Regions from separate parts of the Streptosporangium sp. NPDC002544 genome, predicted to be linked through region 2. Evidence: riboswitches for the same ligand, from Rfam matches in the RefSeq annotation. Region 2 holds a riboswitch; the other holds the start of a gene.
The links. A riboswitch is a leader RNA that binds a small molecule or an ion and turns the genes downstream of it on or off. The one in region 2 is predicted to bind cobalamin.

Region 1: another riboswitch for cobalamin. It lies ahead of ABT061_RS25375 (ABC transporter substrate-binding protein); the one in region 2 lies ahead of ABT061_RS26170 (CbtB domain-containing protein).

Annotation. Positions count from the first base shown of each region.
Region 1 covers NZ_JBEOWJ010000017.1:94,351-98,557, reverse strand. The annotation lists gene metE (5-methyltetrahydropteroyltriglutamate--homocysteine S-methyltransferase) at 1-1,838, shown strand, start outside; cobalamin riboswitch at 1,969-2,168, shown strand; gene ABT061_RS25375 (ABC transporter substrate-binding protein) at 2,300-3,295, shown strand; gene ABT061_RS25370 (FecCD family ABC transporter permease) at 3,292-4,207, shown strand, end outside.
Region 2 covers NZ_JBEOWJ010000018.1:52,486-56,692, reverse strand. The annotation lists gene chrA (chromate efflux transporter) at 1-1,136, shown strand, start outside; gene cobF (precorrin-6A synthase (deacetylating)) at 1,203-1,967, shown strand; adenosylcobalamin (AdoCbl) riboswitch at 2,196-2,342, shown strand; gene ABT061_RS26170 (CbtB domain-containing protein) at 2,346-2,534, shown strand; gene ABT061_RS26165 (CbtA family protein) at 2,545-3,270, shown strand; gene ABT061_RS26160 (magnesium chelatase subunit D family protein) at 3,320-4,207, shown strand, end outside.

The DNA of each region.
Region 1 (4,207 bases), on a different contig from region 2:
CGGCCGCCAAACCCATGGCCGAGTATCTGGAGGCCAGGAAGCTGGGAATCGAGACGCGGCCCGTGCTCGTCGGTCCGCTCACGTATCTCCTGCTGGCCAAGCCCACGCCGAACTCGCCTGAGGAATTCACCCCGCTCGACCTGCTGGACTCCCTGGTGGAAACCTATGCCGAGCTGCTGGAACGGCTGGCGGGCGCGGGCGCGCAGTGGGTGCAGTTCGACGAGCCGGTCCTGGCCCGAGACCTCGGAGCCCGGGAGATCGACGCGCTCGGGCGGGCATACCGGCGGCTTGGCAGCCTGCCCAGCCGTCCGAAGATCCTGCTCGCCACGTACTTCGGCGCCGTCACCGCGGAGTCGCTGCGGGTGATCGCCTCCACCGAGGTCGAGGCGATCGGGCTCGACTTCGTCGCCGGGCCCGGCAACCTGGACGCGGTGGCCTCGGCCAGCGGGCTGGCCCGCAAGACCGTGGTCGCCGGCGTGGTCGACGGCAGGAACGTGTGGCGCGCCGACCTGGCACGGGTGAAGTCGACCTACGCGGTCCTGCTCGGGTTCGCCGACAAGGTGGAGCTGAGCAGTTCCTGTTCGCTGCTGCACGTCCCGGTCGACCTCGACAGCGAGACGGCGCTGGACCCGGCGGTCCGGGCGCGGCTGGCGTTCGCCCGGCAGAAGGTCGCCGAGCTGGTCGGTCTCGCCGCCGACCTGCGGTCGGAGGATCCGTCGGCCGCGCCGCTCCCCGTCGTACCGGCCGACCCCGACGTCCGGGCCCGGCTGGAGGCTCTCGGTGACGCGCAGCGGGCCGATCGGGCGGTCCGGTTCGCGGCACAGCGGGCCAAGCTGGGGCTGCCCGAGCTGGCCACGACGACGATCGGCTCGTTCCCGCAGACCGCGCAGATCCGCAAAGCCCGCGCCGACCACAAGGCGGGACGGACCGACGAGAACGCCTACGTCGAGGCGATGCGCGCCGAGATCGCCCGCGTGATCAAGCTTCAGGAAGAGCTCGGACTGGACGTGCTCGTCCACGGCGAGCCCGAGCGCAACGACATGGTCCAGTACTTCGCCGAGCAGCTCGATGGCTACGCCGCCACCGACTACGGCTGGGTTCAGTCCTACGGCTCCCGCTGCGTGCGCCCGCCGATCCTGCATGGCGACCTCTCCCGCCCCAAGCCGATGACGGTGGAGTGGACCGCCTATGCCCAGTCCCTCACACCCAAGCCGGTCAAGGGCATGCTCACCGGGCCGGTGACGATGCTGGCCTGGTCATTCGTCCGCGACGACCAGCCCTTGGCGCAGACCGCTCGCCAGGTCGCCCTCGCGCTCCGTGACGAGATCACAGATTTGGAGGCCGCCGGGATCGGGATCATCCAGGTGGACGAGCCGGCACTGCGCGAGCTCCTGCCGCTCCGCAAGGCCGACCAGGAGGTCTATCTGGCCTGGGCGGTCCGGGCGTTCCGGCTGGCCACCTCCGGCGCCGCCGACTCCACCCAGATCCACACCCACATGTGCTATTCGGAGTTCGGCGAGATCATCAGCCCGATCGCCGACCTGGACGCCGACGTCACCAGCGTCGAGGCCGCCCGCTCCCACATGGAGCTGTTGCCCTACCTGACCGAGGTCGGCTACGCCAACGGCATCGGTCCCGGCGTCTACGACATCCACTCGCCGCGTGTCCCGACCGCCGAAGAGATCGAGGACAACCTGCGCAACGCCCTCCAGGCCGTCCCGGCTGACCGTTTGTGGGTCAACCCTGACTGCGGGCTGAAGACCCGCGGCTACCCTGAGACGCAAGCTGCCCTGGCCAACATGGTCGCCGCCGCCCGGACAGTCCGGGCGACTGTCTGATCAGTGCCGCCTCCCGGCCCGAAGCCCTGCTTCGGGCCGGCGTTCAGGGAGTTTCCGGGCGACGCACTGGATGATCGCGTCCAGGCTTGGGCTCGGGCCGAGCGCGCCGGGTCTGACGGGTGGTGCGCGCTTTGTCGTTGATGAGTGGTGTGCGAGCATGGTCGGCGTAGGCGAGCGCGGAACGAGGAAGCCGGTGTGAATCCGGCGCGGTCCCGCCACTGTGATCGGCGAGCGAATCCCCACCATGCCACTGCCCCTTCCCGGGGGTGGGAAGGCGGGGACGAGCATCGACCCGAGAGCCAGGAGACTCACGCGGTCGCCTCCTCGATGAACTGGGGCGGATTTCCCCGGAGAGGAGTGGGCTCTCGTGCCCGTCGAGCCGGTGGCCGCGCCGAGAAGCCCTGTGGCATTCCCTCTTTCAGATCCGCCCCGTTGTGCAGATTCCGTGAGAGGAACACTTCATGACGGGCAGACGCCCCACCTCCCTCCTGCTCGCCCTCCTGGTATCCGGAGTGCTGGCCGCCTGTGGCGGCGCCCCGGCTGAGAACGTCCCGGCTCCCGCTCCGGCGGCCTCCGCGCCTGCGGGCTTCCCGGTCACCCTCGACAACTGCGGCGTGACGAGCACGTACGAGCAGCCGCCGCAGCGGGCGATATCCATGAACCAGCACGCCACCGAGGTGATGCTGGCGCTCGGCCTGGAAAAGTCGATGATCGGCACCGCCTACCTCGACGACAAGGTGCTGCCGGAGTATCAGGCGGCCTACGACGCCATCAAGGTCGTCTCGAAGGAGTACCCGGCCTACGAGGCCCTCCTGTCCGAGGAGCCCGACTTCGTCTACGGCGGCTTCGCCAGCACCTTCGACGAGAAGGAGGGCCGCAGCCGGGACGCCCTGCACAAGGCCGGCATCAAGACATACCTGAACGTCGAGGAGTGCGCTGAAGGCGCGGTGTCCATGGGCCTGATGGACACCGAGATCCGCAACGTCGCGAAGATCTTCGGCGTCTCCGACCGGGCCGAACCGTTGATCACCACACTGCGGGCGACCCTCGACGGTGTGAAGACCAAGCTCGGTGACGCCGTCCCGGTCAAGCTGTTCGTCTACGACAGCGGCGACAAGACCGCCTTCACCGCCGGCGGCAAGGGCGTCGGCAACGAGATCATCAAGCTGGCCGGGGCGGAGAACGTGTTCGCCGACGTCGACAAGGTGTGGGGCGATGTGTCGTTCGAGCAGGTCGCCGAGCGCGCGCCCGACTGGATCGTCATCTACGACTACGGCGACCAGCCGGTGGCCGACAAGGAGAAGTTCCTGCTGGCCAACCCGGCACTGAAAGACGTGCCGGCCATCAAGGAGAAGCGGTTCGCGGTGCTGCCGCTGTCGTCGGTGGTACTCGGCGTGCGGGCGCCGGGGGCCGTCGAGGCGCTGGCCCGGCAGCTGCACGCCGACCGGTTCAAGTGAGTGAACTGACCGCGGGCGCCGTGCTCCCGGCGCGGCGCCCGGGACTGCCGTACCCGGTCATGATCGGTCTGCTCGTGCTCCTGCTCGGCGGGGCGGTCACCGTGGCCATCGCGGCCGGGTCGGTGGCCCTGCCGGCCGGGCAGGTGTGGGGCATCCTGCTCCATCACCTCCATCCCGCCCTGGCCGAGCCGACCTGGACACCTGTGCGAGAGACCATCGTGATGGACGTACGGCTGCCGCGGGTCGTCCTGGCGGGGGCGATCGGTGCGGGCCTGTCGGTCTGCGGCATGGCCCTGCAGGCGTTGGTGCGCAACCCGCTGGCCGACCCGATGCTGCTGGGGGTCTCCTCCGGCGCCAGCGTCGGGGCGGTCACCGTGGTGGTGTTCGGCCTGAGCGTGTTCGGCGCGTTCAGCCTGCCGATCGCGGCCTTCCTCGGGGCGCTGGCCGCATTGGTGGCGGTCTACTTCCTGGCTCGCTCGGGCGGGCGCATGACGACGGTGCGGCTGGTGCTGGCCGGGGTGGCCATGGCCGAGGTGCTGTCGGCCGTGGCCAGCTTCCTGGTGGTGACCTCCAACGACCCGCACAAGACGCAGGCGGCGGTGCGCTGGATGCTGGGCGGCCTGGGCGGGACCACCTGGACGGTGGTGTGGATCCCGGCGGTGGCCGTCCTGCTGGGGATCGTCGCGCTGGTCGGGGTGTCTCGGCCGCTGAACCTGCTGCTGGCCGGGGAGGAGGCTGCGGCCTCGCTCGGGCTGGACGTGCATCGCTTCCGGGCGGCGCTGTTCGTGCTGGTCGCCATGATGATCGGCACGATCGTCGCGGTCAGCGGGGCCATCGGTTTTGTGGGACTGATCATGCCGCATGTCGTCCGGCTGCTGATCGGCGCCGACCACCGCCGGGCGCTCCCGGCGA
Region 2 (4,207 bases):
CGGCACACGCGCTGGGCGAGGTCATCGGGGTCTTCCTGAAACTCGGCGTGATCGGATTCGGCGGCCCGGCCGCGCACACCGCGATGATGCGTGACGAGCTGGTGCGCCGGCGCGGCTGGGTCTCCGATGAGCGCTTCGTCGACCTGATAGGCGCCGTCAACCTCATCCCCGGCCCCAACTCCACCGAGCTGGCCATCCACCTGGGCTATGACCGGGCTCGCTGGAAGGGGCTGATCGCCGCCGGGGTGTGCTTCATCCTGCCCGCCTTCGCCATCGTCCTCGCCCTGGCCTGGTCCTATGTCCGCTACGGCCGGACCCCTGCCGTCGAGGGGTTGCTGTACGGGATCAAACCGGTGGTGGTGGCCATCGTGGTGTGGGCCCTGGCCGGACTGCTCAGGACCGCGATCAAGGGCCGGCTGACCGCGCTCGTCGCCACGGTGGCACTGGCGCTGTACCTGCTCGGCGTCAACGAGCTGCTCGTACTGGCCGTCGGCGGGCTGGTGGTGATGGCGGCCGGCACCAGGCACCTCTGGCTGCCGAGTCGCGGTTCTCCAGGTCTGGTGCTGGTGCCGCTGCTGGCCGGGCCGCGCTTTCCCGACCCCACCGGCGGCCGGCTCACCGAGCTGTTCCTGACGTTCCTGAAGATCGGCTCGGTGCTGTACGGCAGCGGCTACGTCCTGCTGGCCTTCCTGGAGGGCGACTTCGTACGGCGGCTCGGCTGGATCACCCGCGACCAGTTGCTGGACGCGATCTCCATCGGCCAGCTCACCCCCGGGCCGGTGTTCACCACCGCCACCTTCATCGGTTACGTCATCGCCGCCCTGCCGGGGGCGGTGCTGGCCACCGTCGCCATCTTCACCCCGTCGTTCGTGCTGGTCGGCCTGCTGACCCGGCTCGTCGACCGGATCCGCGGCCGGGCCTGGTCGTCGGCGTTCCTGGACGGGGTCAACGCCACCGCGCTGGCCCTGATGGCCGGTGTCACCCTGCAACTGGCCGGTGACGCGTTCGTCGACCCGCTCACCGTGGCACTGGCCATGCTCGCGCTGCTGCTGCAGTGGCGCACCAGGCTCAACACCGCCTGGTTCATCGCCGTGGCCGCCGCCATCGGCCTGGCCCGCACGCTGCTCGTCGGTTGACCGGCAGGCGTCGCCGGGGCGGCCCCCCGTGCCGAATCTCGAAACGGTACGGGCAGACTCTGTCGAGTGAAGCGAATCCTCATCATCGGCATCGGTGCCGGTGATCCCGACCATCTCACCCTCCAGGCGGTCAAGGCCATCGCCCGTACCGACGTGTTCTTCGTCCTGGACAAGGGCGAGGTCAAACACGACCTTGTCCAGCTGCGGCACGACCTCGTCGACGCGCACGCCCGCCCGCCGTACCGGATCGTCGAGGCCGGCGATCCCGAACGTGACCGGACCACTCCCGACTACGCGCCCGCGGTCGAGGACTGGCGCTCGCGCCGCGCCGACATCTGCGAGCGGTTCATCCGTGACGAGCTCGCCGAGGGGCAGACGGGTGCCTTCCTGGTGTGGGGCGATCCGGGCCTGTACGACAGCACCCTGGCCATCGTCGAGGAGATTCACCAGCGGGGCTCGGTCCGGTTCGAGCACGAGGTGATTCCCGGTGTCAGCAGCGTGTCCGCACTCACCGCCCGGCATCGGGTCAGCCTGACCCGGGTCGCCCGGCCGGTGCACATCACCACCGGCCGGCGTCTCGCCGAGGAGGGGCCCTCGGCCGACGACGTCGTCGTCATGCTGGACGCCCACTGCGCCTTCGCCGATCTGGGCGCCGATCTGGGCGCCGACTTCGACATCTACTGGGGTGCCTACCTCGGCACTCCCGACGAGATCCTGGTCGCCGGACCGGTGCCCGAGGTCGCCGACCGCATCCGCGAGCTGCGTGCCGAGGCACGGGCACGCAAGGGCTGGATCATGGACACCTACCTGCTCCGCAGGGTGTCTCGCTGAGCACCTGTCGCGGCGGCCTGCGGAGGCCGCCGCGCGTCCGGCCGGTATCCCCGCGCCGGGTGCACACCGGCTTCCTCGTTCCGCTGTCGCCGTCCCGGTCGGACGGCTCGCGAAGAAGCAGGCCCCATTCATCCAGGGCCGGGGAGCGGGGCGTGGCGGCCGGATCGATGGGCGGCCACGCCGCGACGAATCACCTTGTGTTGACGGCCCGCCACGAAAAGAGTTACATTGCGGACGATTTCGCGGTGGTCCGAGGGAAGTCCGGTGAGAAGCCGGTGCGGTCGCGCCACTGTATCCGGAACGTGAGTTCCGGGAGCCAGGTTACTTGGCCGCCGCGTCCTCATCTGTCGGGACGCGTCATCCCCAAGGAGGCTACTCATGCGTGAGCTGTCCGTTTCTCAGCCCGTTCCCCTCTCCCACCTGGCCCGCTGGCTCGTGGCGGTTCCGCTGCTCCTGCTGGTGGCCTACCTGGTCACCTTCGACCAGGGGGTGGTGTCGCAGGCGGGCGACTATCTGCACGAACTCATGCACGACGGGCGCCACCTGCTCGGCGTTCCCTGCCACTAGACCGCGCGCCGTGATCCGTACCCTGTTGCTCCGCGGCCTGCTCGTCGGGCTGGTCGCCGGGCTGATCGCCGCCGTGTTCGCCTACCTGCTGGGCGAGCCGAACATCGACCAGGCCATCGCGCTCGAAGAGGCCGCCGCCCACGCCCAGACCGAGGTCGGGCACTCCCACGGGGAGGAGGCACTGGTCAGCCGGTCCGGCCAGCAGGCCGGGCTCTTCCTCGCCCTGGCCCTGTACGGCATGTCCGTGGGGGGTATCTTCTCCCTCGTCTTCGCCGGGCTGCGCGGCCGGATCGGTCCCCGCTCCGACGTGGTGCTGGCCGCGACGATGGCCGCCACGGCGTTCGTCGCGATCGTGCTGGTGCCGTTCGTCAAGTACCCGGCCAACCCGCCCGCCGTCGGTGACCCGGACACCATCGGCAGCCGGACCACGCTGTACCTGGTCCTGGTCGCCATCGGCCTGCTGTCCGTGGCGGTGGGAGTGGCCTGCGCCCGTAAGGTGCCGGCCAGGCCCTGGCTCGCCGGCGCGGCCGGCTTCCTGGTCCCCGTCATCGTCACCCTGTTCGTGCTGCCGGCGGTCAACGAGGTGCCCGACGGCTTCCCCGCCCAGCTGCTGTGGGACTTCCGGCTGTCCTCCCTCGGCACGCAACTCGTGCTCTGGTCGGCCATCGGTGTCCTGTACGGCATCGCCGTCCAGCGCGCGGTCCGCCGCGACGCGCTCACGGCGGCCCCGAACTGAACGTTCGGCGGGTCGGACACGTCAGCAGGATCTCGCAGAAAGAAACCTCGTGATCGGTGCCTATCCGTTCAGTGCCGTCGTCGGTCTCGACGACCTCAAGCTCGCGCTGATACTCAACGCGGTCTCCCCACGGGTGGGCGGTGTGCTGGTCCGGGGGGAGAAGGGGACCGCCAAGTCCACGATCGTCCGCGCGCTCGCCGCACAACTCCCCGCGGTCAAGGTGATCGCCGCCTGCCGCTTCTCCTGCGACCCGGCCGAGCCGGATCCGGGCTGCCCCGACGGCCCGCACGACGCGGGCGAGAGCGGGCAGGAACGTCCGGCCGCGCTGGTGGAGCTGCCCGTCGGCGCGTCGGAGGACCGGCTGGTCGGCGCGCTCGACATCGAGCGCGCGCTCACCGAGGGGGTCAGGGCGTTCGAGCCGGGCCTGCTCGCCGCCGCGCATCGAGGTGTCCTCTACGTCGACGAGGTCAACCTGCTCCACGACCATCTCGTGGACCTGCTGCTCGACGCCGCCGCGCTCGGCACCTGCTTCGTCGAGCGAGAGTCGGTCTCGGTACGGCACGCGGCGCGGTTCCTGCTGGTCGGCACGATGAACCCGGAGGAGGGCGAGCTACGGCCACAGCTCCTGGACCGTTTCGGGCTGACCGTCGAGGTGCGGGCGTCCAGGAATCCGGACGAGCGGGCCGAGGTGGTACGGCGCCGGCTGGCCTTCGACGCCGATCCCGCCTCCTTCGCCGCCGGGTGGGCGGGACAGGAGGCGGCCCTGGCGCGGCGGATCGCCGAGGCCAGGGAGCGGGTCAGGCAGGTCGTGCTGCCGGACGCCCGGCTGCGCCAGATCGCGGGGGTGTGCGCCGCCTTCGAGGTGGACGGGCTCCGGGCCGATCTGGTCACGGCCAACGCGGCCATCGCGCACGCGGCCTGGCGCGGCGGCGCCGAG